2 regions of the Streptomyces sp. NPDC031418 genome follow, and region 2 is predicted to be linked to the other one. Evidence: predicted binding sites of a transcription regulator. Region 2 holds the regulator's gene; the other holds the start of a gene.
The links. The regulator HspR, encoded in region 2, represses chaperone genes until heat shock. The targets are predictions, from matches to a motif close to TTGAGNNNNNNNNNCTCAA.
Positions count from the first base shown of each region.

Region 1: a site for HspR is predicted at 2,198-2,216, ahead of lon (endopeptidase La). Genes of this name have one in related genera too.

Region 1 covers NZ_JBVIJC010000010.1:2,223-16,970, forward strand. Annotated here, with positions in the region: gene lon (endopeptidase La) at 1-2,175, opposite strand, end outside; gene ACZ5CZ_RS16005 (rhomboid-like protein) at 2,325-3,152, opposite strand; gene ACZ5CZ_RS16010 (spermidine synthase family protein) at 3,323-4,000, shown strand; gene ACZ5CZ_RS16015 (response regulator transcription factor) at 4,149-4,889, shown strand; gene ACZ5CZ_RS16020 (HAMP domain-containing sensor histidine kinase) at 4,886-6,010, shown strand; gene ACZ5CZ_RS16025 (multifunctional oxoglutarate decarboxylase/oxoglutarate dehydrogenase thiamine pyrophosphate-binding subunit/dihydrolipoyllysine-residue succinyltransferase subunit) at 6,311-10,087, shown strand; gene fxsT (FxSxx-COOH system tetratricopeptide repeat protein) at 10,235-13,237, opposite strand; gene ACZ5CZ_RS16035 (aKG-HExxH-type peptide beta-hydroxylase) at 13,332-14,633, opposite strand.
Region 2 covers NZ_JBVIJC010000033.1:50,489-65,236, forward strand. Annotated here, with positions in the region: gene ACZ5CZ_RS35525 (helix-turn-helix transcriptional regulator) at 1-27, opposite strand, end outside; tRNA gene ACZ5CZ_RS35530 (tRNA-Gly) at 247-317, opposite strand; gene dcd (dCTP deaminase) at 881-1,456, shown strand; gene ACZ5CZ_RS35540 (phosphoribosyltransferase) at 1,470-1,967, shown strand; gene ACZ5CZ_RS35545 (Yip1 family protein) at 2,033-3,088, opposite strand; gene ACZ5CZ_RS35550 (antibiotic biosynthesis monooxygenase family protein) at 3,287-3,613, shown strand; gene ACZ5CZ_RS35555 ((Fe-S)-binding protein) at 3,779-6,061, opposite strand; gene ACZ5CZ_RS35560 (MraY family glycosyltransferase) at 6,267-7,310, shown strand; gene dnaK (molecular chaperone DnaK) at 7,405-9,237, shown strand; gene grpE (nucleotide exchange factor GrpE) at 9,234-9,899, shown strand; gene dnaJ (molecular chaperone DnaJ) at 9,939-11,108, shown strand; gene ACZ5CZ_RS35580 (heat shock protein transcriptional repressor HspR) at 11,114-11,563, shown strand; gene ACZ5CZ_RS35585 (hypothetical protein) at 11,629-14,430, opposite strand; gene ACZ5CZ_RS35590 (hypothetical protein) at 14,492-14,748, shown strand, end outside.

The DNA.
Region 1 (14,748 bases), on a different contig from region 2:
GTCCGTGCGCACAGGCCGGCCGGACAGCAGGGAGGCGAGGGCCGTGGTCATGGTGATGCCGGCGCTCGGGCCGTCCTTCGGGACCGCGCCGGCCGGGAAGTGGACGTGCACGCCCCGGTCCTTCAAGTCGGCCACCGGCAGCTCCAGTTCGGCGCCGTGGCTGCGCAGGAAGCTCAGCGCGATCTGCGCCGACTCCTTCATCACGTCGCCCAGCTGGCCGGTGAGGGTCAGGCCCGCCGCGCCGGTCTCCGGGTCGGCGAGGGACGCCTCGACGAAGAGCACGTCACCGCCGGCGCCGGTGACCGCGAGGCCGGTCGCCACGCCGGGGACGGCGGTACGGCGCTCGGCCGGGTCCTGGGCGGACTCGGGCACATGGCGCGGCCGCCCGATCAGGGCGTGCAGATCGGCGTCCGTCACGGTGAACGGCAGCTTCCGCTCGCCCAGTTCGTGCTGGGCCGCGACCTTGCGGAGCAGCCGCGCGATGGACCGCTCCAGGGTGCGCACTCCCGCCTCGCGGGTGTACTCGCCGGCGAGCCTGCGCAGCGCGCTCTCCTCCACGGTGACCTCGTCCCGGTCCAGGCCCGCCCGCTCCAGCTGGCGCGGGAGCAGATGGTCCCGGGCGATGACGATCTTCTCGTCCTCGGTGTAGCCGTCCAGGCGGACGATCTCCATCCGGTCGGCAAGGGCCTCCGGGATCGCCTCCAGGACGTTGGCGGTGGCGAGGAAGACCACGTCGGACAGGTCCAGCTCGACCTCCAGGTAGTGGTCCCGGAAGGTGTGGTTCTGCGCCGGGTCGAGGACCTCCAGGAGGGCCGCGGCGGGGTCTCCGCGGAAGTCGGAGCCGACCTTGTCGATCTCGTCGAGCAGGATCACCGGGTTCATCGACCCGGCCTCCTTGACGGCCCGCACGATCCGCCCGGGCAGCGCGCCGACGTAGGTACGGCGGTGACCGCGGATCTCCGCCTCGTCCCGGACGCCGCCGAGGGCGACCCGGACGAACGTGCGGCCCATGGCGTGCGCGACGCTCTCTCCCAGACTGGTCTTTCCGACACCGGGCGGCCCGACCAGGGCGAGTACGGCGCCTCCGCGCCGTCCGCCGATCACGCCGAGGCCGCGCTCGCCGCGCCGCTTGCGCACCGCCAGGTACTCGGTGATGCGCTCCTTCACGTCCTCGAGCCCCGCGTGCTCGGCGTCGAGGATCGCCCGGGCGCCCTGGATGTCGTACGCGGAGGCGCTGTCGTCGGTCCGCACGTTCCACGGCATGTCCAGGACGGTGTCCAGCCAGGTGCGGATCCAGGAGCCCTCGGGCGAGGCGTCGGAGGCCCGCTCCAGCTTGTCGACCTCCTTCAGGGCGGCCTCGCGGACCTTCTCCGGCAGGTCGGCGGCCTCCACGCGGGCGCGGTAGTCGTCGGACTCCTCGGCCGCGTCCTTGGCGTCGCCGTTCAGTTCGCGCAGTTCCTTGCGGACGGCCTCCAGCTGACGGCGCAGCAGGAACTCGCGCTGCTGCTTGTCGACGCCCTCCTGGACGTCCTTGGCGATGGTCTCGGCGACCTCCTGCTCGGCGAGGTGGTCGCGGAGCTGCTGGGTGGCGAGCTTGAGCCGGGCCACCGGGTCGGTGGTCTCCAGCAGTTCGACCTTCTGCTCGGTGGTGAGGAAGGGCGAGTAGCCGGAGTTGTCGGCGAGCGCGGCGACGCCGTCGATGGCCTGGACCCGGTCGACGACCTGCCAGGCGCCGCGCTTCTTCAGCCAGGTGGTGGCGAGCGCCTTGTACTCCTTGACGAGTTCGGCGACCTGACCCGGCAGCGGGTCCGGCACCTCCTCGGCGACCTCGGCGCCCTCGACCCACAGGGCGGCGCCCGGGCCGGTGGTGCCGGCGCCGATGCGGACCCGGCCGCGGCCGCGGATCAGGGCTCCCGGGTCACCGTCGGCCAGCCGGCCGACCTGCTCGACCGTGCCCAGCACACCCGTCCTGGCGTAGGTGCCGTCGATGCGCGGCACCAGCAGCACCTTGGGCTTTCCGGGTTCGGAGCGGGCGGCGGCCTGTGCGGCCTCCACCGCGGCCCGTACCTCGGCATCGCTCAGGTCCAGCGGAACCACCATGCCGGGCAGGACGACCTCGTCGTCGAGCGGCAGCACGGGCAGGACGAGAGTGAAAGCCGGTGACTCAGCAGCCATGATCTCCCCTTAGGCCGGTAACTTGAGCTGTACCGACTCAATGTTCTGGCTAGGGGGATTGTTCCCTGGATTGTGTTTGCTCTCAGCGATCACGTTCAGGGGTGGGGGTGCCACGGGGGCGGTTCGGGGAGTGCGAGGGGTGAGCGCGCTCAGGCGCGGCGCTGCCAGCGGCGGACGAGCGGCCAGGCCAGCACGCCGATCGTCAGGGCGATGAGGTGGCCCCAGTCGGTCATCGGATCGGTGAAGGCGGCCAGGTCGTCCAGGAGCAGCCCGGCCACCGAGACGAGCAGGGGCCAGCGCAGCCAGGGGGTGAGCAGGCCGGCCAGGGCGCCGGTGCTGGCGGCCACACCGAAGCTGATGCCGTAGTCGAGGCGGTGCAGCGAGGTGAGGGGGAGGTGGCCGAGGGCGACGGCCAGGCCCACCGGCACCTCGGTCGCCAGGGTGGCCAGGATGTGCCCGGACAGGAACACCGCGGCCGCCCGCGCCCCGCCTATCCGGCGCTCCAGCGCGGTCAGCACCAGCACGAAGGCGAAGGCGTACGGCGAGACCATCCCGCCCGCGATCCACAGCGCACTGGCCACCAGCACGGTCACCGGGGAGCACGCCAGGTGGAACACGTCCGTGCTGGAGTCCCGGTAGAGGGCGTGCACCAGCGCGGGGTCGGCCACCATGGCGATCACGGAGGTGACGGCCAGCAGCGTCGCATAGCCGAAGGTGAACGGGGTTCCGACGGGCGTCGGCACCAGCCGCCCGAGCCGCGCCGGAAGGGCGGACGGCGGGCGCCGTACGACGGGAGCCACCGCCACGGCCTGCGCGGTCCCCGTCGTGTCCACGGCCTTCCGCACATCCGCGGCCCCGGCCAGCGCGGCGCGCGGGGCGGGCATGCCGTCCAGCAGGTCCGCGACGACGACTCCGCCGGGAAGAGGCGAGTCCGCCGGGAGCGCGGGCGCCACCGGGCCCGTCGCGGTCCGTTCCACCTGAGGCGCTCCTTCCGTTACGCCCACAGTCAGCGTTGCGCGGGCCGCTGTCTATGACCGACGCCACGCGAGAGCGGATTCACAGCAACCTCTCACCGTCCGATTGCGTCCACGGCCGCGTCATCCGCAATTCCCGTGAAGGAAATGCCCAGTTCGAGCAGGATGGACGCATGACTGCCCTGGACGACTCTCCTGTGGTGCTGGACCGGCGTGACGGGCCGTACGGCGAGGTGGTGCTGCGCAGACACGGCGCGCTGTTGCAGATCATCGCCAACGGCTGCTTTCTTATGGACACCTCCGACGGCCGCTCGGAGCGGCTGCTGGTCGACGCCGCGTACGACGCGCTGGACGGCCGGCCGGAGCCGGCGGTGCTGATCGGGGGGCTGGGCGTCGGCTTCTCGCTCGCGCACGCCGCCGCCGACGGGCGCTGGGGGCGGATCGTGGTCGTGGAGCGGGAGCCCGCGGTCGTCGGCTGGCACCGGGACGGGCCGCTCGCCCAGGTGTCCGCCGGGGCGCTCGCCGACCCCCGGACGGAGATCGTGGAAGCCGATCTCGTTCGTTACGTCAATGAGACATCGGACACGTTCGACGCGCTGTGCCTCGACATCGACAACGGGCCGGGCTGGACCGTCACCGAGGACAACGGCAGTCTGTACTCACCGGCCGGACTCCGTTCCTGCGCCCGGGTGTTGAGGCCGGGCGGGGTGCTCGCGGTGTGGTCGGCCGAGCCCTCTCCGGAATTTGAAGGAAGCTTGCGGAATGCCGGGTTCCGTCAGGTGCGTACCGAAGAGGTCCCCGTTGCCCGGGGCGTTCCCGACGCCGTGCACCTCGGCGTCCGCCCTGGATAGCGACGGCACGGCGAGTCCCCGTAATGTGCTGCCCTGACGCGGATCAGTCAACGGATCTCTCAACAGGTCCCCCGGCCGGTCCTCACGCGTCGATCGCAGACATGGGATCACCCCACGGGTTCCGGAAAGCAACAAGCAGGGGCGGGCGATGGAGCAGACACACACCTCCCAGAGCGGTGCGGCGACCAGCACACCGGGCGCGCAGCGCCGGGTGCTGGTCGTCGAGGACGACACCACGATCGTCGACGCCATCGCGGCCCGGCTCCGCGCAGAGGGATTCCTGGTGCAGACCGCGGCCGACGGTCCGGCCGCGGTCGACACCGCCGAGGCCTGGCAGCCCGACCTGCTGATCCTCGACATCATGCTGCCCGGCTTCGACGGCCTGGAGGTCTGCCGCCGGGTGCAGGCGCAGCGGCCGGTGCCGGTACTGATGCTCACCGCGCGGGACGACGAGACGGACATGCTGGTCGGGCTCGGCGTCGGCGCCGACGACTACATGACCAAGCCGTTCTCCATGCGGGAACTCGCGGCCCGCGTGCATGTGCTGCTCCGCCGGGTGGAGCGGGCCGCGCTGGCCGCCGCCACCCCGCGCAGCGGCATCCTGCGCCTCGGCGAGCTGGAGATCGACCACGCCCAGCGCCGGGTGCGGGTGCGGTCGGAGGACGTCCATCTGACGCCGACCGAGTTCGACCTGCTGGTGTGCCTGGCGAACACCCCGCGCGCGGTCCTCTCCCGGGAGCAGCTGCTGGCCGAGGTGTGGGACTGGGCGGACGCCTCCGGCACCCGTACGGTCGACAGCCACATCAAGGCGCTGCGCCGGAAGATCGGCGCCGAGCGGATCCGCACGGTGCACGGGGTCGGGTACGCGCTGGAGACGCCGACGCCATGAGCGGTGCCGGGCGGCAGGCCGCACCCAGGAGCCCCGGGAGTCCCGTGGAGGAGCCCTGGGGCGGCGTACGCCCGTTCTCGATCAAGACCAAGCTGGGCGCGCTGGTCGTCATCTCGGTGCTGATCACCACCGGTCTGTCGATGATCGCGGTGCACACCAAGACCGAGCTGCGCTTCATCACGGTCTTCTCGATGATCGCCACGCTGCTGATCACGCAGTTCGTGGCGCACTCGCTCACCATGCCGCTGGACGAGATGAACACGGTGGCCCGCTCCATCTCCGAGGGCGACTACACCCGCCGGGTGAGCGAGAACCGCCGGGACGAGCTGGGCGACCTGGCCCAGACGATCAATGTCATGGCCGACGAGCTGGAGGCCCAGGACCGGCAGCGCAAGGAACTGGTCGCGAACGTCTCGCACGAGCTGCGCACCCCCATCGCGGGACTGCGCGCCGTGCTGGAGAACATCGTCGACGGGGTCACCGAGCCCGACCAGGAGACCATGCGGACGGCCCTGAAGCAGACCGAGCGGCTCGGCCGGCTGGTGGAGACGCTGCTGGACCTGTCCCGGCTCGACAACGGCGTCGTACCGCTGAAGATGCGCCGCTTCGAGGTGTGGCCGTATCTCTCGGGCGTGCTGAAGGAGGCCAACATGGCGGCGTCGGCGCGTGCTGGGCTGGCCTCGGACACCGGCCGCCACACGCGTACGGACGTCCATCTGCACCTGGACGTCTCCCCGCCGGAGCTGACCGCGCACGCGGACCCGGAGCGGATCCACCAGGTCGTCGCCAACCTGATCGACAACGCGGTCAAGCACAGCCCGCCGCACGGCCGGGTGACGGTGCGGGCGCGGCGCGGGCCGCAGCCGGAGTCGCTGGAGCTGGAGGTCCTGGACGAGGGCCCCGGCATCCCCCGGTCGGAGTGGCACAAGGTGTTCGAGCGGTTCAACCGGGGTGCGGTGACCCGGCCGCACGGCCCGGGCAGCGACGGCGGCACCGGCCTCGGGCTGGCGATCGCCCGCTGGGCGGTGGATCTGCACGGCGGCCGGATCGGTGTGGCCGAATCCGAGCGGGGCTGCCGGATCATCGTCACTCTCCCGGGACTGACTTCCGCACCAAGTTGACGTAAAGTCCGAACCGGAGGCACAAGATCCACGCCGGTCGCTGCCCTTCCGCGCAGCTGGACACGTGTGATCAGGAGCAGGCCCGCGCCACCCTTCGAACGAAGGCGCGCCGGGCCCGGCCCGTGCACCCTCCCACAGTGGAACCACGCTTGTTTCCCGCCATATCAAGCCCCGAAACAAGATTTCCGATGTGACTTACGCGACGATGACCTTGCTCGGCCTGACCTTCCCGCCGATGGAGGCGTAGCCTTTATTCCCGCTGTCCATCACCTTGTGAAGCGGAAGAGGGCGGTTGCCGCCGTGTCGCCACAGTCCCCCAGTAACCCGAGCGTCTCCACCGACGACCAAGCCGGGAAGAACCCCGCTGCCGCGTTCGGTCCGAACGAGTGGCTCGTCGACGAGATCTATCAGCAGTACCTCCAGGACCCGAATTCGGTAGACCGTGCCTGGTGGGACTTCTTCGCCGATTACAAGCCGGGTGCACCCGCCACCCCGGCTCCGGCGGGTACTGCGGCCGCGGGGGCCGCAGAGACCACCACCCCGGCCCCGAAGGCCGCCGCCCCGGCCCCTGCCCCGCAGGCCGCCGCTCCGGCCGCTCCGAAGCCCGCGAGCGCGGCTCCGGCTCCCGCCCCGGCCAAGCCGGCGCAGCCCGCACAGGCGCCCGCTCAGCCCAAGGCGGCCAAGCCCGCTCCCGCCGCCGCGGCCCCCGAGGGCCCGGAGCAGATCGTGCTGCGCGGTCCGGCCGCCGCGGTCGCGAAGAACATGGACGCCTCGCTGGAGGTGCCGACCGCCACCTCGGTCCGCGCCGTCCCGGTGAAGCTGCTGTTCGACAACCGCATCGTCATCAACAACCACCTCAAGCGCGCCCGCGGCGGGAAGATCTCCTTCACGCACATCATCGGGTACGCGATGGTGCAGGCCATCAAGGCCATGCCGTCGATGAACTGGTCGTACGGCGTCAAGGACGGCAAGCCGACGCTGATCAAGCCGGCCCACGTCAACCTCGGTCTCGCCATCGACCTGGTCAAGCCGAACGGCGACCGCCAGCTGGTCGTCGCGGCGATCAAGAAGGCCGAGACGCTGAACTTCTTCGAGTTCTGGCAGGCCTACGAGGACATCGTCCGCCGCGCCCGCGAGGGCAAGCTCACGATGGACGACTTCACCGGTGTGACGGTCTCCCTGACCAACCCCGGCGGCCTCGGCACCGTCCACTCGGTCCCGCGTCTGATGCCCGGCCAGTCGGTCATCATGGGCGTCGGCTCCATGGACTACCCGGCCGAGTTCCAGGGCACCAGCCAGGACACCCTGAACAAGCTCGGTGTCTCCAAGGTCATGACGCTCACGTCGACCTACGACCACCGGGTGATCCAGGGCGCCGCCTCCGGCGAGTTCCTGCGCCAGGTCGCCAACCTGCTGCTCGGCGAGAACGGCTTCTTCGACGACATCTTCGAGGCGCTGCGGATCCCCTACGAGCCGGTCCGCTGGCTCCGGGACATCGACGCCTCGCACGACGACGACGTCACCAAGGCCGCCCGCGTCTTCGAGCTGATCCACTCCTACCGGGTCCGCGGCCATGTCATGGCCGACACCGACCCGCTGGAGTACAAGCAGCGCAAGCACCCCGACCTGGACATCGTCGAGCACGGCCTCACCCTGTGGGACCTGGAGCGCGAGTTCGCCGTCGGCGGCTTCGCCGGCAAGTCGATGATGAAGCTGCGCGACATCCTCGGCGTGCTGCGCGACTCGTACTGCCGCACCACCGGCATCGAGTTCATGCACATCCAGGACCCCAAGCAGCGCAAGTGGATCCAGGACCGGGTGGAGCGCCCGCACTCCAAGATGGAGCGCGAGGAGCAGCTGCGCATCCTGCGCCGGCTGAACGCCGCGGAGGCGTTCGAGACGTTCCTCCAGACGAAGTACGTCGGCCAGAAGCGCTTCTCCCTGGAGGGCGGCGAGTCCGTCATCCCGCTGCTCGACGCGGTGATCGACTCCGCGGCCGAGTCCCGCCTGGACGAGGTCGTCATCGGCATGGCCCACCGCGGCCGGCTGAACGTGCTGGCGAACATCGTCGGCAAGTCGTACGCGCAGATCTTCCGCGAGTTCGAGGGCAACCTCGACCCGAAGTCGATGCACGGCTCCGGCGACGTCAAGTACCACCTGGGCGCCGAGGGCACCTTCACCGGCCTCGACGGCGAGCAGATCAAGGTCTCCCTGGTCGCCAACCCCTCCCACCTGGAGGCGGTGGACCCGGTCCTGGAGGGCGTCGCCCGCGCCAAGCAGGACATCATCAACAAGGGCGGCACGGACTTCACCGTCCTGCCGGTGGCGATCCACGGCGACGCGGCCTTCGCGGGCCAGGGCGTGGTGGCCGAGACCCTGAACATGTCGCAGCTGCGCGGCTACCGCACCGGCGGCACGGTCCACATCGTCATCAACAACCAGGTCGGCTTCACCGCGGCCCCCGAGTCCTCGCGTTCGTCGATGTACGCGACGGACGTGGCCCGCATGATCGAGGCCCCGATCTTCCACGTGAACGGCGACGACCCGGAGGCCGTGGTCCGCGTCGCGCGGCTCGCCTTCGAGTTCCGCCAGGCGTTCAACAAGGACGTGGTGATCGACCTCATCTGCTACCGCCGCCGCGGTCACAACGAGTCGGACAACCCGGCCTTCACCCAGCCGCTGATGTACGACCTGATCGACAAGAAGCGCTCGGTGCGCAAGCTCTACACCGAGTCCCTGATCGGTCGCGGCGACATCACCCTGGAAGAGGCCGAGCAGGCGCTCCAGGACTACCAGGGCCAGCTGGAGAAGGTCTTCACCGAGGTCCGCGAGGCCACCGCGCAGCCCGCCGGCGGCGCCGCCGAGGCCCCGCAGGACGGCTTCCCGGTCGCGGTGCCGACCGCGATCTCCGCCGAGGTCGTCAAGCGGATCGCCGAGTCCCAGGTCAGCGTGCCCGAGCACATGACCGTCCACCCCCGTCTCCAGCCGCAGTTGCAGCGGCGTGCGGCGATGGTCGAGGACGGCACCATCGACTGGGGCATGGGCGAGACCCTCGCCATCGGCTCGCTGCTGCTGGAGGGCACCCCGGTCCGCCTGGCGGGCCAGGACTCCCAGCGCGGCACCTTCGGCCAGCGCCACGCGGTGCTGATCGACCGGGAGACCGGCGAGGAGTACACCCCGCTCCAGTACCTCTCCGAGGACCAGGCGCGGCTGAACGTCTACAACTCGCTGCTGTCCGAGTACGCGGCGATGGGCTTCGAGTACGGCTACTCGCTGGCCCGCCCGGACGCGCTGGTGATGTGGGAGGCCCAGTTCGGCGACTTCGTCAACGGCGCCCAGACCGTCGTCGACGAGTTCGTCTCCTCGGCCGAGCAGAAGTGGGGCCAGACCTCCGGTGTGGTCCTGCTGCTGCCGCACGGCTACGAGGGCCAGGGCCCGGACCACTCCTCGGCCCGCCCGGAGCGGTTCCTCCAGCTGTGCGCCCAGAACAACATGACGGTCGCGATGCCGACGCTCCCGTCGAACTACTTCCACCTCCTGCGCTGGCAGGTGCACAACCCGCACCACAAGCCGCTGGTCGTCTTCACCCCGAAGTCGATGCTGCGTCTGAAGGCCGCGGCGTCGAAGGCGGAGGAGTTCACGAGCGGCGAGTTCCGCCCGGTCATCGGCGACAGCACGGTCGACCCGGCCGCGGTCCGCAAGGTCGTCTTCTGCGCGGGCAAGGTCTACTACGACCTGGAGGCCGAGCGGCAGAAGCGGGGCGTCACGGACACCGCGATCATCCGTATCGAGCGGCTGTACCCGCTGCCGGGTGCCGAGCTCCAGGCGGAGATCAAAAAGTACCCGAACGCCGAGAAGTACCTGTGGGCGCAGGAGGAGCCGGCGAACCAGGGTGCGTGGCCGTTCATCGCGCTCAACCTGATCGACCACCTCGACCTGGCGGTCGGCGCGGACATCCCGGCCGGCGAGCGGCTGCGGCGCATCTCGCGTCCGCACGGTTCGTCCCCGGCGGTGGGTTCCGCGAAGCGGCACCAGGCGGAGCAGGAGCAGTTGGTGCGTGAGGTTTTTGAGGCGTAAGCCCCACTGACCCCGTAAGGGCCCGGTATCGAGTTTCGTACTCGGTACCGGGCCCTTCGCCTACCCGGGGGCGGGATGAGGTCGTGTGCGGCTGCGGGTCCGGTTGCGGTTGCTCGCGCAGTTCCCCGCGCCCCTTTGGGGCGCGCTTCAGCCGATGTAGGCCTCGAAGTCCCAGTAGGGGCGGATGCGTTGGCGGGAGGAGATGGTGTGGGGGTGCTGGGCGCCCAGGGTGCGGGTGAGGGCCAGCAGGGCGTCCTCCTCCAGCTTGCCCGCCTCCTCCTGCTCGTTCGCGGCGCGCAGGTCCGCGGCGAGCGCCACCTGGCAGGACAGCGTCAGCGGATGCTCGTGTCCCAGCATGTGCCGCACCCGGCGCAGGCTGTCCCGGCTCAGTTCCACCGCCTCCGGGATCCGCCCGTTGAGGTTGCGCGCGCCGGCCGCGTTGAGGGCGCAGCCCAGCACCCAGGGATGGTCCGGCCCGAGCGTCGCGCTGAGCCCGGCGAGCGCGGCCTCGAACATGGCCAGCGCGTCGGCCCGCTCGCCGGCCGCCTGCATCACCAGCCCGGTGTTGGAGAGCATGCCGGTGGCGACGGGGTGCGCGGGGCCGAGCAGCGCCCGGTAGCCCGCCTCCGCCTCGTCGATCAGCTCCCGGGCATGGCTGAGATCGCCGTGTTCGCGCAGGAAGTTGCCGTAGTTGGTGAGGAAGCCCAGCGTGCGGTGGTGCTCACGGCCGTACAGCTGGATCAGTTCGTCCAGCAGGCCCGCCATGGCCGGGCCGACGTCCGGCGCGTTGCCGCCCTCCCGGCGGCGGCACATGGCCAGCTGGGAGCGGGCTTCGAGGGTCTGCGGGTGCCGTGGGCCGAGCACCTGCACATGGAGCCGTACGACGGGTTCCTGGCGGGCGAGCGCCTCGCGGTAGCGGCCGAGCAGCCGGAGGCTGTGGGTGACCGCGTTGCCCGAGTGCAGGGTGTTGATGTGCCGGGCGCGCAGCACGCTCTCGCCCAGCGCCAGGGTCTCCAGGTCGAGGTCCAGCGCCTCCGCGTACCGGCCGAGCATGCGCAGGCTGACGCCGAGGTTGTGCCGGGCGACCAGGGTCGGCGGCTCGTCCGGGCCGAGGAGCCGCTCGTTGCCCTCCAGGACCTCGCGCTGGAGGTCGTACGCCTCCTGGTAGCGGCCGAGCGAGCGCAGCCCGGAGGCGAGGGCGGCCTTGCTGGCCAGCTCGCCGATCTCGTTGCGCCGCGGCGCGGCCTGGAGCTGCCCCAGCACGCCCCGGTGGAGTTCGTACAGTTCCCGGAACCGGCCGCTGTTGCGGAGCATGTTGCCCTCCTGGGTGGCCAGGTCGAGCATCGGCTGGTCGATCGGCTCCATGAACCGGGACCAGTGCTCGCGCACCTGCTGGGCCAGTTCCAGGCCGCCGCTGTACTCGCCGCTGCGGGAGCAGTAGCGCAGGCAGTTCAGGACGAGTTCCTGCACGCGCGGCTGGCGGCTCTCCAGGGCGCCGGAGGCCGACAGGTGCGGCAGGAGTTCGGCGTAGCGCGGCCAGTTGCGGCTGTCGGCGGGGTTGCCGGGGTCGGCCTCGGCGAGCAGGGTGCGCACCGCCCGCCGGTGCACCTCGCGGCCGCTGTCGCCGGTCAGCTTGGAGACGATGTCGTGGACCAGCCGGTGCATGTGCACGGACTCCTGGTGCGGGCCCATCTCGGCGGCCAGTGGGCCGCGGGTCTCCCGGGTGAGCACCGAGTAGCTGACCAGGGTGTCCAGCGCCCGGGTCCAGGCGGGCAGGTCGGTGGCCATCCAGCGCAGCTCGTCGGGGAGTTCGGCGCGCGGGTAGGCGCGGATCAGGCCCAGCGGGATGCGGCCGGGGGCGAAGGAGGTGCACAGTCCGAGCACGTCGATGGCCTGCGGCTGGGAGCGGCGCAGCCGGTTGAGCAGTATGGCCCAGGAGGTCAGCGAGGACTGCGGGAAGCCCTCGCCGGTGACGGGCTCGTCGACGGTGGACAGCCGGCGTTCGCGCACCATGCGCAGGTACTCGGCGACCTCCATCCGGGACTCGCCGAGCCAGGACGCGGCCTGCACCAGCGGCAGCGGTACGTCCCCGAACTCGGCGGCCACCTCGTCGGCCTCCCGGGCGGAGATGTGCGGGGCGCGGCGCATCAGATAGCCGGTGGACTCGGCGCGCAGGAAGGCGGGGATCTCCAGGACGTCGGTGTGCTCGCTCCAGCCCCGGTTCCGGGAGGTGATCAGGACGTGCCCGGTGCCCTGCGGGAGCAGCCCGCTCACGCCCTCGATGTCGTCCCAGCCGTCGAAGACCACCAGCCAGTTCCCGTACGGCTCGCCGCGCCGCAGTGCGTTGCGGACCGCGCGGATGCGTTCGCCGGGCTCGCTGCCGGCGCGCAGGCCGAGTTCGACGGCGAGTTCGCCGAGGCGGTCGCGCTGGATGGTGCGGTCGTCGGAGTTGACCCACCACACCAGGTCGTAGTCGGTGCTGAAGCGGTGCGCGTACTCGGCGGCGAGCTGGGTCTTGCCGATGCCGGACATGCCGACCAGGGTGCAGGCGGCGGCTCCGCGTTCGGCGTCGGCGAGCCGCTGCTGGAGTTCGCCGAGCAGGTCGTCACGGCCGGTGAAGCGCGGGTTGCGGCGGGGCACCTCGCCCCAGATCTCGCAGCGCTCGTCGGGGTAGCGGATGCGGCCCGGCACCGGGCGCGGGCGGGCGAGGGGTTCAATGCCGAGCCGGCGGAGCAGCCGTTCCTCGGCGGCCTCCTCGCTCAGCGCCCACAGGCTGGCCGGTTCCAGTACGGCGGTGGCGGGCAGCAGCGGGCGGTTGGTGAGGTTGACCGCGGCGAACCGGTCGGCGTGCGCGGCGACGAAGCCGCGCAGGGCGTCGTTCCACTCGCCCGGCGGGCGCGGGCCCAGCTCGAAGAACCAGTCGTTGAGGACCAGCAGCACCTGGCCGCTGGCCAGCAGCAGATCGCCGAGCGAGTCCTCCAGCGCCACCTCGCGCGGCGGGTCCCAGCGCTGGAGGGTGGCCCGGCGCCCGTGCCGTTCCAGGCACTGCGCGATCCATGCCGCCCATGAGCGGTGGTAGCCCGGGAAGACCACGAGCACATGCTCGGGTGCCGCCGCGTCCGTGGCGACCGGTCGCCGCTGTTCCGCCATCGCCGCTCCCTGTTCCGGCGGCTGCCGGCCTCACGGGCAGCCGCGCGCACAACGCATAACGCATAACGTAACGCAATAACCCCTCCACGGAGCGTCATCCGGGCTGTCGGGCGGCGCCCGCGAGGCGGGCGTGGTGACGGCCCATGTGCCGGACGAACTCCCTTCCGTGCGGGGTCAGTTCATCGGACCCGGCGAGCGCCGACAAGGCCTCGGCGACCTGCTCCAGGCAGGCGTCGAACCGTTCAGCGGCGCGCCGACGCCACACCCAGGCGGCTCCGGTGCGCGCCCTGGACCACAGGTCCATCAGCGCCAGGTGCGCATAGGCGCCCTGGAGCACGCCGGGGACGGGCCGCGGGTCGCGCCGCCAGGCCACCCGGTGCAGGCTGCCGCCGGGCCGGCACAGCGGCACCAGCTCGTCCAGGACGGCCAGCTTGGTGTGGTGGGTCTCGTGCACCAGCAGCTCCACCAGCTCGCGCCGGTCGGCCGGCAGCTGGGCCAGGACGGCGCCGGGCGCGGTCCGCAGGGTGGCGCTCATCGGAGGTCCGGCGCCGGTGTGCGGGGCGAGCGGGACGACGGCGCGCAGCAGGGCGGTCGTCTCGGTGGCGCGGGCCGGGTGGGTCGCGGCGAGCAGGGCCTGGGCGTGCCGCCAGCGGGCGGCCCAGCCGGCCGGGTCGGAGTACGGCCGCTCGGCGGCGGGCAGCGCGGCCGGCCCGATGCCGCCGTCCGGCACCCGGTAGGGGTCCAGGTCGTCGAGTACGGCGGTGCAGCCGGGCAGGGTGTGCAGCGCCGACCAGGCGAGGGTGCCGTCGGGCGCCCACCGGGTGCCGGGTCCGGCCGGTACGGCACCGGGCAGCCGGAGCGTCTGGCCCGCGCCGTCGGTGATCTTCAGAGCGCCGCCGCGCCCGCTCAGCCGGGCCGGGCCGCGGGCGCCGCGCAGCAGGCCGAGCCCGGGCAGGCACAGGGTGCCGGCCGGCAGCGCGCGGGTGGTGGTGAACCGGCAGCCGGCGCGGACGGCGGCGGCCACGGCGACCGCGCCGAGTCCGGCGAGGCGGTCCTCGAAGGGCGGCCCGTCGGGCGCGGCGAGCGCGGCGGCCAGCCAGGCGCCGGTCGTCGGATAGTCGAGCACCGCCCGGACGGCGGCGGGGTCGGCGCGCTCCGCCCGCTCCAGCAGCGCCCAGTCCCCCTCGAACCGCCGCCGCACCGCCCCGTCCAGCCCCGAACGGTTCCGTTCGACCCGGACCAGCAGCGACTTGAACAGCAGCATCCGCCGGGCGTGCAGGGCCGCCAGCAGGGTTGCGGTGGCCCGGGGCCGCGGCTGGGCCCGGGCCAGGGCGGCGAGGGTGCCGGCCGGCAGGGGGACGGGGGTGAGGCCGGGGGCGGGGGCGAGGCCGGGCACCTGGGTGAGGCCGGGGGCGGCTTCTCCCGGAGCGGGAGCTTCCGCCGGAGCAACGGCTTCCGCCGCAGCGACGGCTTCCGCCGGACCGGCGAACCCGGCGGGCGCGGCTCGCCCT
Region 2 (14,748 bases):
CAGCCTGTTGTGTACCTGCTCGCTCATGTATAAGAACTACTACAGGTTGAGAGAGGGTTGCAACACTCGCATGGCTGATCGGCTCCTATGAACCCCGCTGGCCCAAGGCAGGCGGCGGCGCCACTGACGGGGGGGGACTCTGTGGTGCACCTTGTGGTGCGGAACTGGCACGCCTGTGGCATGAGCCCACCTGTCGCGCCGCACAACAAACAAGGCCCAGGTCTCTGACCTGGGCCTTAATCACAGAGCGGGTGACGAGAATCGAACTCGCGCTCTCAGCTTGGGAAGCTGATGTTCTACCATTAAACTACACCCGCGTAAGTACGGAACCGGTCCCCGGAGGGGTCGGTGTCCGACGCTCGCTCACTGTACCTCATCGCAGGCCCCTGGTGCTCGACCCCCGGGGGCCTGAGGGTGTTTCAGCGGGGGGATCCGGCTGCGGGGGACCGGAGTTGGGGCGTACGGTGGGGGGCTGGTGGCGGGTCCGGGTGGGGGTCGGAGTGCCGCCTGGAGAGTCCTCTCTTTGATCCCGTAATGTGGCTTTTGTCGTCGGGTCGGTACGCCCGACGAGGCTCTTGGGGAAGGGACTTAAGGGACTTGATGGAACGCACCGTCGTCCGCTGTGCGGATGGGCACGTCTTCAGCACCGCTTCGTTCCCGATGCAGCAGGCCGAGCGGCTCGGCCCCGGCCGGCTCATGAGGTGTCCCCGGTGCGCCCGGCTCCGCAGTGCGGTGCCGGTCGTCCTGGTGAAGAGGTAGCCGAAGAGGTAGCCGAAGAGGTAGCCGGAGAGACAGCTGCGGCTGCACGGAAGGTCACGTGCCGGGCGCGCGGAGTCGTCACGATTGTCACGGCTCCGCGCGCCTTGCGTATCCTCGCTACGTGCTTCTCTCAGACAAGGACATCCGGGCCGAGATCGACGCCGGGCGGGTACGGATCGATCCCTATGACGAATCCATGGTGCAGCCGTCGAGCATCGACGTACGGCTGGACCGCTACTTCCGGGTGTTCGAGAACCACCGGTACCCGCACATCGACCCCTCGGTCGAGCAGCCCGACCTGACGCGGCTGGTGGAGCCGGAGGGCGACGAGCCGTTCATCCTGCATCCCGGTGAGTTCGTGCTCGCGTCGACGTACGAGGTCATCAGCCTGCCGGACGATCTCGCGTCACGGCTGGAGGGCAAGAGCTCGCTCGGGCGGCTCGGGCTGGTCACCCACTCCACCGCCGGGTTCATCGACCCCGGCTTCAGCGGCCATGTCACCTTGGAGCTGTCCAACCTCGCCACCCTGCCGATCAAGCTGTGGCCCGGTATGAAGATCGGGCAGCTGTGCATGTTCCGGCTCAGCTCGCCGGCCGAGTTCCCGTACGGCAGCGAGCGGTACGGCTCCCGGTACCAGGGCCAGCGCGGACCGACCGCCTCTCGGTCCTACGTCAATTTCCATCGGACCCAGGTGTGAGGGCCACAGCGACATGAGTGAAGTGCGCGAGAATCTGACGTACGAGGGGTTCGGCGCCGCCGTCCGCGAGCTGGCACAGACCATCGCCGACGACGGGTACGAGCCGGACATCGTGCTCAGCATCGCCCGGGGTGGCGTGTTCGTCGCGGGCGGGCTCGCCTACGCCCTGGACTGCAAGAACATCCACCTGGTGAACGTCGAGTTCTACACCGGCGTGGGGACGACCCTGGAGATGCCGGTCATGCTGGCTCCGGTCCCCAACGTCATCGACTTCTCCGACAAGAAGGTGCTGATCACCGACGACGTCGCCGACACCGGCAAGACGCTGAAGCTGGTGCGTGACTTCTGCCTCGACACCGTCGCCGAGGTGCGCTCCGCGGTGATCTATGAGAAGTCCCACTCCCTCGTGAAGTGCGAGTACGTCTGGAAGCGCACCGACGAGTGGATCAACTTCCCGTGGAGCGTCGAGCCGCCCGTGGTGAAGCGGGCCGGGCAGGTTCTCGACGCCTGAGTGTTCCGGACGTGTGAGAGGGCCCCCGGCGGTGACGCCGGGGGCCCTCTCGCATGCCACCTGGACTAGAACGTGCCCAGCTTCACGATCGACAGCAGCGCGATCAGCTGGATCGCGGACGCGCCCAGCGCCTTCGGCCAGGGCAGGTCGTGGGAGCGGGAGACCATCATGGTCAGCAGGGCGCCCGCGCCGATCCAGGTGGCCCAGCCGAGCACCTGGACGAAGCCGGCGTCGCCGCCGAAGAACATGGCCACGATCAGGCGGGGCGCGTCCGTGAGGGACGCGATCAGCATGGAGAGGCCCACCGTGGGCTGCCAGGCGCCGTCACCGCCGAGCTGGCGGGCCAGCGTGTGGGTGACCACGCCCAGGATGAACATGCTCAGCACCATCACGACCGCCGTGATCAGCACGATCGGCACCGCGTTGGACAGCGTCGCGTTGATCGCGTCCTGGCGGGCGTTGTCGAAGCCGAAGACGGCGAGCAGGCCGTAGAGGAAGGTGACGATGAGGGCCGGGGTCCACATCGTGTAGTCCCGCATCCGCAGGAAGGTCGGGTCGGGGGCGGTGACGATCCCCTTCAGCAGGTCCTTCCAGTGCAGCGGCGGGCCCAGCGGGGCCGCGGGCGCGGCGGCCGAGCCGGCCTGGTAGGTCGCGCCCTGCGTGTAGCCGGCGGCCTCGTCGATCGAGAAGGCCTGGGTGTGACCCGGGCTGTCGGCCGCGTAGGGGTCCGGGCCCGGTGCGCCCGCCGACCCGTTCGGGTAGCCCCCGGGGTCGGCGTCGCCGAAGTACTCCGGGCCGTCGCCGGCCTGGTACCCGTACCCGCCGTTGTGACTGCCGTGGCCACCGCGACCGCCGCCCTGGGCGCCGTAACCGTACGGCTGCTGGTGCGGCGGCTGGGGTGCCGACGGGTAGCCGTACGACGGCCCCGAGGGCTGCCCGTGCGGTGGGCCCTGCCGGCCGTACGACGGTCCCTGCGGCGCCTGTTGTCCCTGGGGGGTGCGGTTGTCCCGGCCCCCGCCTCCGATCCTGAATCCAGCCACGTCATCGAACGTACCTGGTCCCGGGGGACGACGTGCCGGGCCCGGCGGTCCGGGGCCGGGTTTGCGGCCGACCTGTGACATCCCCTAAGGGGCCGACGCCGGTCCCTTAAGGGCCGCAGGCCCGGCCCGCTGAGGGTGCGTCAGGCTGCGCACGGCGTACGGTTCCTCGCCGCCGAGTCCAGGTCGGCCTGGCCGATATCCGCCCTCTGATCCATGCGGCGGCGTGGCGGGAGTGACCCCGAGCCTGTGCCGGGGCCGGGTCTGGGCCAGGATGGGCGCATGAGCGTAGTGAAGATCAACGTGTTGACCGTGCCCGCCGAGCAGCGGGAGGTGCTGGAGAAGCGGTTCGCCTCGCGGGCCCACGCGGTGGAGAGCTCCGACGGGTTCGAGTGGTTCGAGCTGCTGCGCCCGGTCGAGGGCACCGACCAGTACCTCGTCTACACCCGCTGGCGCGACGAGGAGTCCTTCCAGGCCTGGATGGAGGGGCCGATGAAGGCCGCGCACCAGGGCGGCGGCGAGGGCGCCGAGCGGCCCAAGCCGGCCGCCTCCGGGTCCACCCTGTGGTCCTTCGAGGTCGTCCAGCAGGCCGCGCCGAAGAGCGAGTGAGAGGGCGGCCGTAATCGGCAGCCTTAATCGGCGGTCGTAGTCGGCAGCCTTAATCGGCGGCCGTAGCCGGCTGCCATAGCGGCAGACGCGACGGCGCCCCCTGCCTGTGCGGGTCAGGGGGCGCCGTACGTCTGTCGGACCGGTGGTCACCTCACCGGCGCGGGGTTACTTCACCGGCTCCGGCTCCGGCTCGCTCTCCTGCTCCGCCTCGCCCGCCGGGTCGACCGGCGTCCTGACGGAGTCCAGCAGCAGCTGGGCGACGTCCACGACCTGGATGGACTCCTTCGCCGTACCGTCGTTCTTCTTGCCGTTGACCGAGTCGGTCAGCATGACCAGGCAGAACGGGCAGGCGGTGGAGACGATGTCCGGGTTGAGGGAGAGGGCCTCGTCGACGCGCTCGTTGTTGATGCGCTTGCCGATCCGCTCCTCCATCCACATCCGGGCGCCGCCGGCGCCGCAGCAGAAGCCGCGCTCCTTGTGGCGGTGCATCTCCTCGTTGCGCAGGCCCGGGACCTTGCCGATGATCTCGCGCGGAGGCGTGTAGATCTTGTTGTGGCGGCCCAGGTAGCAGGGGTCGTGGTAGGTGATGATGCCCTCGACCGGGGTGACCGGGATCAGCTTGCCCTCGTCCACCAGGTGCTGGAGCAGCTGGGTGTGGTGGATGACCTCGTAGTCGCCGCCGAGCTGCGGGTACTCGTTGCCGAGCGTGTTGAGGCAGTGCGGGCAGGTGGCGACGATCTTCTTCGCCGACTTCGGCTTCCTGGACTCCGCGGTGACCTTGCCCTCGTCGTCCAGCTCCTCGCCGAACGCCGTGTTCAGGGCCATCACGTTCTCCATGCCGAGCTCCTGGAACAGGGGCTCGTTGCCCAGGCGGCGGGCGGAGTCACCGGTGCACTTCTCGTCGCCGCCCATGATCGCGAACTTGACGCCCGCGATGTGCAGCAGCTCGGCGAAGGCCTTCGTGGTCTTCTTGGCGCGGTCCTCCAGGGCGCCGGCGCAGCCGACCCAGTACAGGTACTCGACCTCGGACAGGTCCTCGATGTCCTTGCCGACCACCGGGACCTCGAAGTCGACCTCCTTGGTCCACTCCAGGCGCTGCTTCTTGGCCAGGCCCCAGGGGTTGCCCTTCTTCTCCAGGTTCTTGAGCATGGTGCCCGCCTCGGAGGGGAAGGCGCTCTCGATCATGACCTGGTAGCGGCGCATGTCGACGATGTGGTCGACGTGCTCGATGTCCACCGGGCACTGCTCGACACAGGCGCCGCAGGTGGTGCAGGACCACAGCACGTCCGGGTCGATGACGCCGTTCTCCTCGGCGGTGCCGATCAGCGGGCGCTCGGCCTCGGCCAGGGCGGCCGCGGGGACGTCCTTCAGGGCCTCCTCGGACGCCTTCTCCTCGCCCTCCACGGTCTTGCCGCCGCCGGCCAGCAGGTACGGCGCCTTGGCGTGCGCGTGGTCCCGCAGGGACATGATCAGCAGCTTCGGGGAGAGCGGCTTGCCGGTGTTCCACGCCGGGCACTGCGACTGGCAGCGGCCGCACTCGGTGCAGGTGGAGAAGTCCAGCAGGCCCTTCCAGGAGAAGTGCTCGATCTGGGAGACGCCGAAGACGTCGTCCTCGCCCGGGTCCTCGAAGTTGATCGGCTTGCCGCCCGAGGTCATCGGCAGCAGCTCGCCCAGCGAGGTGGAACCGTCGGCGTTCCGCTTGAACCAGATGTTCGGGAAGGCCAGGAACCGGTGCCAGGCGACACCCATGTCCGTCTTCAGGGCGACCGTGATCATCCAGATGAAGGAGGTCGCGATCTTCAGGCCGGCGAAGAAGTAGGTGAGGTTCTGGAGCGTGCCGACGCTCAGACCCTTCAGCGCCACGACGACCGGGTACGAGATGAAGAACGAGGCCTCGTAGCCGTCCACGTGGTGCTGGGCGCCCTCCAGGGCGTGCAGCATGAAGATGCAGACGCCGACGATGAGGATGACGGCCTCGACGAAGTACGCCTGGCCGAAGTTCGAGCCGGCGAAGCGGGACTTGCGCCCGGGGGTGCGCGGGTGGCTCAGCTGGCGGATCACGATCAGGACGAGGATGCCGACGACCGTCATCGTGCCGATGAACTCGACGTAGATGTTGTACGGCGCCCACTCGCCGAGGACCGGCAGGATCCAGTCCGCCTTGAACAGCTGTCCGATCGCGTTGACGATCGTCAGCAGCAGGGTGAAGAAGCCCACCGCCACGAACCAGTGCGCCACACCGACGACGCCCCAGCGGTTCATCCGGGTGTGGCCGAGGAACTCCTTGGCCACCGTGACGGTGCGCTGGGCGGGATCGTCGGTCCTGGTCCCGGCCGGGACCGGCTGGCCGAGCCGCATGAAGTTGAAGATCTGTAGGAGGGCGCGGCCGAACAGTGCCACGCCGACCACGATCAGGACCAGCGACACGATGATCGCGGCGAGTTGCATTGGGGCTCCTGAAGCGGCCTGAACTATCGGGGAACTATCGGTGCTGTCGGGCGGACATTACTAAGCGGTAACTTAGGTAGTCCGTTTGAGACTACCCCCATCTTCCTTCGGGATGCAGTAGAGCGCGGAGTGATCTGGGTCGCCGCGCTCCAATCGGATCGTGTTATTCATCCCGATTTGCTACATTCGCCCCTACCTTAGAGCCGTGCTCTACGGGATCGCCGCCGCCACCGCCGCCCTACTTCTCGCCGCCGTACTGGCGGCGCTGCTCCGGGTGCCCGCGCTGCGGGCGGGCATCGTGGACCGGCGCCGGCAGCGGCCCCTGCCCCTGCTCGGCGGGCTCGCCGTCGTGGCCGTCACCTGTCTGGTGGCCTGGGTGGGTGAGTGGACCCGGGTCGCTCCGCTCGGCGAGGGGGTCGTGCGGCTGCTCGTCGCCGCCGCCGCTCTCGCCGCGCTGGGCCTGGTGGCCGACGTCTGGCGGCTTCGCGCGCGCGTGCTGGCCGTCGGTACGGCGGTGGCGGCCGTCTGCGTGGTGCCGTACGACGAGACCGGGGTACCCGGCGGGATCCTCGCGGTCGGCTGGATCGTCCTCGCGTCGCTCGCCTTCAAGGGGCTCGACCATGCGGACGGGCTGGCCGGGACGGTCGGCGTGGTGACCGCCTTCGGGGCCGGTGCCCTGGCCGCGGCCGAGGTGATGGACGGGCTCGCGGTGCTGCTCAGCGTGTTCGCGGCCGCGCTCACCGGCTTCCTGATGCACAACTGGCATCCCGCGCGGATCGGGCTCGGCGCGTGCGGCTCGCTGTTCACCGGGTTCCTGCTGTCGTCGTCCGTGGTCTTCACGCGCGCGGGGTACGGCCTCGGGCCGAGCGCGGCGGTGGTGTTCTGCCTCGGCGCGGTCGCCCTCGCGGACGCGGTCCTGGTGGTGCTGGTACGGCGGCTGTCCCGGCGCGCGCTGCTGCGGCGCGGCCCGGACCATCTCGCGCACCGGCTGCGGCGGCTCGGGCTGACCCCGCCGGGGGCGGTGGTGCTGCTGGGGGCCGGCGCCTTCGCGGCGGTGACCGTCGGGGTCCTCGTGCACACCGGGTGGGCGGGGCGGGAGGCCGCGCTCTGGGTGGCCGGCGGGGCGCTGCTCACCGTTCTGGTGCTGGCTCGTATCCGTGTCCGTATCCCCGCCCAGGCGCCTCGACAGGCTCCGTCTTCGCAGGTCAGAGGGCAGGTGCGGAGCCAGTTGCGTGTAAGGAACGGATAAGAGTTGAGTCCGGCTGACTCAGGTCTGTTGACCCCGGCGCATCGCTCGGGCACACTTGAGCCTGTTCCACTCAAGTCAGCTGGAGGAATCAACCATGGCACGTGCGGTCGGCATCGACCTGGGCACGACTAACTCCGTCGTCAGCGTTCTGGAAGGCGGCGAGCCCACCGTCATCACCAACGCCGAGGGCGCCAGGACCACGCCGTCCGTCGTCGCCTTCGCCAAGAACGGCGAGGTGCTCGTCGGTGAGGTGGCCAAGCGCCAGGCCGTCACCAACGTGGACCGGACCATCCGTTCCGTGAAGCGCCACATGGGCACCGACTGGAAGATCGCGCTGGACGGGAAGGACTTCAACCCGCAGCAGATCTCCGCGTTCATCCTTCAGAAGCTGAAGCGGGACGCCGAGGCCTACCTGGGCGAGAAGGTGACCGACGCGGTCATCACCGTCCCGGCCTACTTCAACGACTCCGAGCGCCAGGCGACCAAGGAGGCCGGCGAGATCGCCGGTCTGAACGTCCTGCGCATCGTCAACGAGCCGACCGCGGCCGCGCTCGCCTACGGCCTCGACAAGGACGACCAGACGATCCTCGTCTTCGACCTCGGCGGCGGCACCTTCGACGTGTCCCTGCTGGAGATCGGCGACGGCGTCGTCGAGGTGAAGGCCACCAACGGTGACAACCACCTCGGTGGTGACGACTGGGACCAGCGTGTCGTCGACTACCTGGTCAAGCAGTTCCAGTCCGGCCACGGCGTGGACCTGTCCAAGGACAAGATGGCTCTCCAGCGCCTCCGCGAGGCCGCCGAGAAGGCCAAGATCGAGCTGTCCTCGTCCACCGAGACCTCGATCAACCTGCCCTACATCACCGCGTCCGCCGAGGGCCCGCTGCACCTGGACGAGAAGCTCACCCGCGCCCAGTTCCAGCAGCTGACCGCGGACCTGCTGGAGCGCTGCAAGACGCCGTTCCACAACGTCATCAAGGACGCCGGCATCTCCATCAACGAGATCGACCACGTCGTCCTCGTCGGTGGCTCCACCCGTATGCCCGCCGTCGCCGAGCTCGTCAAGGAGCTGACCGGCGGCAAGGAGGCCAACAAGGGTGTGAACCCGGACGAGGTCGTCGCCATCGGCGCCTCGCTCCAGGCCGGTGTCCTCAAGGGTGAGGTGAAGGACGTCCTTCTCCTCGACGTCACCCCGCTGTCCCTCGGCATCGAGACCAAGGGCGGCATCATGACCAAGCTGATCGAGCGCAACACGACGATCCCGACCAAGCGCTCCGAGATCTTCACCACGGCCGAGGACAACCAGCCGTCCGTGCAGATCCAGGTCTACCAGGGCGAGCGCGAGATCGCGGCGTACAACAAGAAGCTCGGCATGTTCGAGCTGACCGGTCTGCCGCCGGCGCCGCGCGGCGTCCCGCAGATCGAGGTCTCCTTCGACATCGACGCCAACGGCATCATGCACGTGACCGCCAAGGACCTGGGCACGGGCAAGGAGCAGAAGATGACCGTCACCGGCGGCTCCTCGCTGCCGAAGGACGAGGTCGACCGCATGCGCGAGGAGGCCGAGCGCTACGCGGAGGAGGACCACAAGCGCCGCGAGGCCGCCGAGGCCCGCAACCAGGGCGAGCAGCTGGTCTACCAGACCGAGAAGTTCCTCAAGGACAACGAGGACAAGGTCCCCGGTGAGGTCAAGACCGAGGTGGAGTCCGCCGTCGCCGAGCTGAAGGAGAAGCTCAAGGGCGAGGACACCGCCGAGATCCGCACCGCCACCGAGAAGGTCGCGGCCGTCTCGCAGAAGCTCGGCCAGGCCATGTACGCCGACGCCCAGGCCGCGCAGGCCGCCGCCGGCGCCGAGGCCCCCAAGGCCGACGACGACGTGGTGGACGCCGAGATCGTGGACGACGAGCGCAAGGACGGTGCCGCGTGACGGAGGAGACCCCGGGCTTCGAGGAGGAGTCCGACGTCCCCTCCGGCGCCACCCCCGACGACGCCGAGTCGAAGGCCGCCCCCGAGGAGGGGGCGGCCCCGGCCGGGGACGTAAGTGCAGACGCGGGCCTGGTGGCCCAGCTGGACCAGGTGCGCACGGCGCTCAACGAGCGCACGCTGGACCTCCAGCGCCTCCAGGCCGAGTACCAGAACTACCGCCGGCGCGTCGACCGGGACCGGGTCGCGGTGCGGGAGATCGCCATCGCGAACCTCCTGACCGAGCTGCTGCCGGTCCTGGACGACATCGGCCGCGCCCGGGAACACGGCGAACTGGTCGGCGGCTTCAAGTCGGTGGCCGAGTCGCTGGAGACCGTCGCGGCCAAGATGGGCCTCCAGCAGTTCGGCAAGGAGGGCGAGCCCTTCGACCCGACCATCCACGAGGCCCTGATGCACTCGTACGCGCCGGACGTCACCGAGACGACCTGCGTGGCGATCCTTCAGCCCGGGTATCGGATCGGCGAGCGCACCATCCGCCCCGCGCGGGTGGCCGTCGCCGAGCCGCAGCCCGGCGCGCAGACGGTCAAGGCCGAGGGCGCCGAGGAGAAGGCCACCGAGGCGGACAAGGCCGACGACAAGGAGAGCGGTGGCCCGGACGAGGGCTGACGTGACAACCGGCGCAGTCGGAAAGGAGGGACGCCGGGGATGAGCACCAAGGACTTCATCGAGAAGGACTACTACAAGGTCCTCGGCGTCCCCAAGGACGCGACCGAGGCCGAGATCAAGAAGGCGTACCGGAAGCTCGCCCGCGAGTTCCACCCGGACGCCAACAAGGGCAACGCCAAGGCCGAGGAGCGCTTCAAGGAGATCTCCGAGGCGAACGACGTCCTCGGCGACCCCAAGAAGCGCAAGGAGTACGACGAGGCACGCGCCCTGTTCGGCAACGGCGGCTTCCGCCCCGGGCCGGGCGCCGGCGGCTCCTTCAACTTCGACCTGGGCGACCTCTTCGGAGGCGCGGGCGGCGCCCAGGCCGGCGGCTTCGGCGGCGGACTCGGTGACGTCTTCGGGGGCCTGTTCAACCGCGGCGGCACCGGTGCCACCCGCACCCAGCCGCGCCGCGGCCAGGACGTCGACACCGAGGTGACGCTGAGCTTCACGGAGGCCATCGAGGGCGCCACGGTGCCGCTGCGGATGTCCTCCCAGGCCCCCTGCAAGGCCTGCTCCGGCACCGGCGACAAGAACGGCACACCGCGCGTGTGCCCGACCTGCGTCGGCACCGGACAGGTCGCCCGGGGCTCCGGCGGCGGCTTCTCGCTGACCGACCCCTGCCCCGACTGCAAGGGCCGCGGCCTGATCGCCGAGCACCCCTGCATGGAGTGCAAGGGCAGCGGCCGCGCGAAGTCCTCGCGCACCATGCAGGTCCGCATCCCGGCCGGGGTGACCGACGGGCAGCGCATCCGCCTGCGCGGCAAGGGCGCGCCCGGCGAGCGCGGCGGCCCGGCGGGCGACCTGTACGTGACCGTCCACGTCGGCAGCCACCCGGTCTTCGGCCGCAAGGACGACAACCTGACGGTCACCGTGCCGGTGACGTTCGCGGAGGCGGCCCTGGGCGGCGAGATCCGGGTGCCCACCCTGGGCGGCCCGGCCGTCACCCTGAAGCTGCCGCCCGGCACGCCCAACGGCCGCACCATGCGCGCCCGCGGCAAGGGCGCGGTCCGCAAGGACGGCACCCACGGCGACCTGCTGGTCACCGTCGAGGTGAGTGTTCCGAAGGACCTGTCGGGGAAGGCTCGTGACGCGCTCGAGGCGTATCGCGAGGCGACCGCGGGCGAGGACCCGCGGGCGGAGCTGTTCGAGGCTGCGAAGGGAGCTTGAGAGAGATGGACGGCCGTCGACGTAACCCGTATGAACTGACCGAGGAGACCCCGGTCTACGTCATCTCGGTGGCGGCCCAGCTCTCCGGACTCCACCCGCAGACACTGCGCCAGTACGACCGCCTGGGCCTGGTCTCCCCCGACCGCACCGCCGGCCGGGGCCGCCGCTACTCGGCCCGCGACATCGAGCTGCTCCGCCAGGTGCAGCAGCTGTCGCAGGACGAGGGCATCAACCTGGCCGGCATCAAGCGGATCATCGAACTGGAGAACCAGGTCGCCGCCCTCCAGTCCCGCGTCGCGGAACTGGAAGCGGCCCTGGACGGCGCGGCGGCCACCATGCGCCAGCGCGAGGCCGCCGTCCACGCCTCCTACCGCCGCGACCTGGTCCCGTACCAGGAGGTCCAGCAGACCAGCGCGCTGGTCGTGTGGCGACCGAAGCGGCAGCAGACGGACTGATGTGAGTGGAACAGGACAAGGGGCCGACGGGAGCAATCCCGCCGGCCCCTTCGTCGTTCCCGGGATCAGTCGCCCATGCCGACCTCGGGGGCCGGCCGCTGGTGCTCCGGCGGGGCCTGCTGGGGCTGCTGGACCGGCGCGGCGGGCCGTTCCGAGCGGTTCAGATTGACACCGGGCAACCAGAGGTCCGAACCGGGAACCTCGGGGGCCGGCCGCGGGGCGGCGGGCTTCGGCTCCTTCGGCGCCACGGGCCCCTGCTGAGCGGCGGGCTTGGGCCCCTTCGGTTCCACCGGCTGGACCGGTTGCGCCTGCTGCACCTGCTCCTGCTGGGCAGCGTTGTCCCTTTCGGGTGACGACAGGGCGTTGCCCGGGCCTCCTGAGCCTCCCGGGCCGCCGGCCGCCGGACCTTCCGCAGGGCCCTTCTCCGGGCGCTGCCAGCGCTCCGGGACGGTCGACCGGTGCTGTACGGCGGTGACGTCACCCTCCTGCGCCGCCGCCACCGCGCGGGCGCGCAGGGCGCTCTGCCGGGCGATGGGGGAGAAGCCGGGGGCGGCGTTGCCCGTCTCGGAGGGCAGCCCACGCAGGCCCATGGCGTTCAGCTGCTGCTGGAGACCGGACTCCGGGGGGAACACCTCGCGCGGCAGCTGCCAGGAGGCGGCCCCGTCCACGTCGACCCGGTGCTCGCGGCCGTCCACGGAGAAGGTGAGCCCGTAACCGATGTACTGGTCGTCCCGGTCGAACATCAGGTCACCGGAGATCTCCCCGCCCCGGTCGCGCACCTCGTGGGCGAGGTCCTGGAGGGCGGGCGGCAGCGGGTTGGTACGCCCGAGGCTGGTGACGTATCCGTCGGCCTCCACGACGCCGCGGACCGGGTTGCCCGCCTGGTCCTTCTCCTCGTAGGGGACGCGGAAGCAGGTACGGCCGGACTCGTCCTGGTACGTCTCGACCGCGCCGACCCGTGCGTTGCGGAAGGTGAGCCGCCCGTCGCCCTCCTCGCCGAACTCCTTCAGCATCTTGGGGAACTGCACCTGGTGCAGCAGTGCCGGGGGCGGCTCCGCGCCGACGATGGTGACCCGGGCCTCGGGGTTCTGGAGCAGGATGATCTCCGCATTGGCCACTCCGGTCCCGCCGGCGCCCGCGACGACCCAGTGCTGGGCGGCGCTGGGGTCGAACCGGCTCTCGGCGACCTCGTCCCCGAGCAGCGCCCGCCCCGGTGCCGCCTCGCGGGCCGCCTCCCACTTCTCGGTGGCGGACAGCGCGGTGAAGCAGTTCTCGATGCGCTCCGAGGCCTGGTCGGCCGGCCCGGTCAGCACGTCCTTCCAGGCGGAGTTCTCCAGGGCGCTCAGCAACGTGCGGGTGTCCATGCCCGCGCGCTCGGGGTCTTCCAGCCACTCGCGCATCTCCCGGGTGCCGGGGACCTGCTGTCCCTCCAGCTCCCGCAGCCTCTCGCCGAGCACCCGTACGGCCTCCGCGCGGCTCTCCACCGGAAAGGCGCCCCGCGGCATTCCCGGCACGACCTCGGGGGTCAGACCGGTGGAAATGCTGGGCACACCGTCGCACCCGACCCACAGAGCGGTCTCCCGCTCGGTTCCGTCCGGGCCGAACGGGCGTATCTCGGCGAGGAGGTCGCCGTCCTGCCCGAGATGCAGCCGGGCGTGGCCGTTCACCACGTCGCCCTGGGTGGCGAGGTGGTCCTCCCAGATCCGTACGGCCTCGATGGGCACACGGCGACGAGGATCGGGGACCGCGCCGTACGGGTCGACGCCCATCCACTCGGCCAGGTCCCGGTCCTGGTCGGCCGACTGCACGATGCCCTCGCCGGGGTCCAGGTGCCAGCGGCCCACACCGTCCACCAGGAGGGCGTCCGGGTCGCGTCCGGTGAGGCTGGCACCGCCGCCGATCACCACCTTGCGCCGCGGCAGCTCCCCGGCGGCCAGCTGCTCCTCCAGAGCGCGTACGGTGCCCTCGCTGACCTGGGACCGGTAGGCCGCCCACTGCTCGGCCGCCGCCGCCAGCTGGTCGCGGGCCAGCGGCACCCCGTTCTGGTCGTACCCCGGCATCGGCATGGCCACGTCCCGGCGCCCGATGAACGCCTCGACCTGCCGCTCCGCCCGCACGGCGGCCTCGCGGCGGGCCTGGAGGGCGGTGGCGTCGGCGGGGGGAAGGTTTTCTATGGGCTGGGCGAGGGCGTCGACGAGGCGTTGTGCGTCTCCGCTCAGATACGCCTTGGACGTGAAGCGGCGGAAGCGTGCCGCATCGAGTTGCTCCTTGTGCGCCTCCGCCTCACTCGCGGCGGCGGACGGCCGCAGCCCGTACTGATCGAGCAGAGCGGAGAAGTCGGCACGTGCCTCGGCCCGCTGCTCGTCCGAAAGGCCTGTGTCGGAGAAGCGGGCGGCCAGCCAGTTCAGCTCGCCGATGCGCCCGTGGTCCTGGCTGGACAGCTCGGACTGCTTGGCGACGTCGGACTCCGGATCCAGCAGGCTTTCGCGCACCGGCGCCAGCCCCTGACTCGACCGGTCCCGTACGGCGACGAGTTCGCCCACCTCGTGCGCGAGGACACGGGGCAGGTGTTCGTTCGGCAGCCGGTCGGAGACCTGCACGATGTACTGGTCCGACGTCGTGTTCGTCACCGTCCGGGCGACGGCCCCCGTCTCCATGGGTACGGCGTCCAGCCACAGGGTGGCCTTGCCGCCCTGGGTGTCCTCCAGAACGAAGTATTCGCGCTTGTCCTCCGCCTGCGCTTTTTGCAGGGAAGCGAATCGATCCCCGAGGACGGTAGCGGCCACGGCGCCTAGCTCGCGTTCGGCCGTGGCGATCAATGTGGACTGCTGGGCCCGCAACTCCGCGTTGGTGGCCGTGTCGCTCATGTGGATTTCCTCCCCCGTATGTTTCTGTACGCACCCGACGAACAGGCCATAGGATCATGACATGTTGACAGCACGCTCTTCGTCCGAAGCACACCTGTACATGGACCTGCATCCCTGTACGTGCGGTTCCGGGGACTTCGAACGCCGGCACCAGCTGGAACAGCACGGTGACGACCTCGTGGCGGTCTATGAGGGCGTGTGCCGGCAGTGCGGTGAGAACCGCCGCTTCGTCTTCCGCATGTCCGAGGAGTTTCCGCCGCCTCCCCCCGCATTCGGTGGCTCGGAGCCGTCCCGGATCATCGATCCCGGGGAATTCGC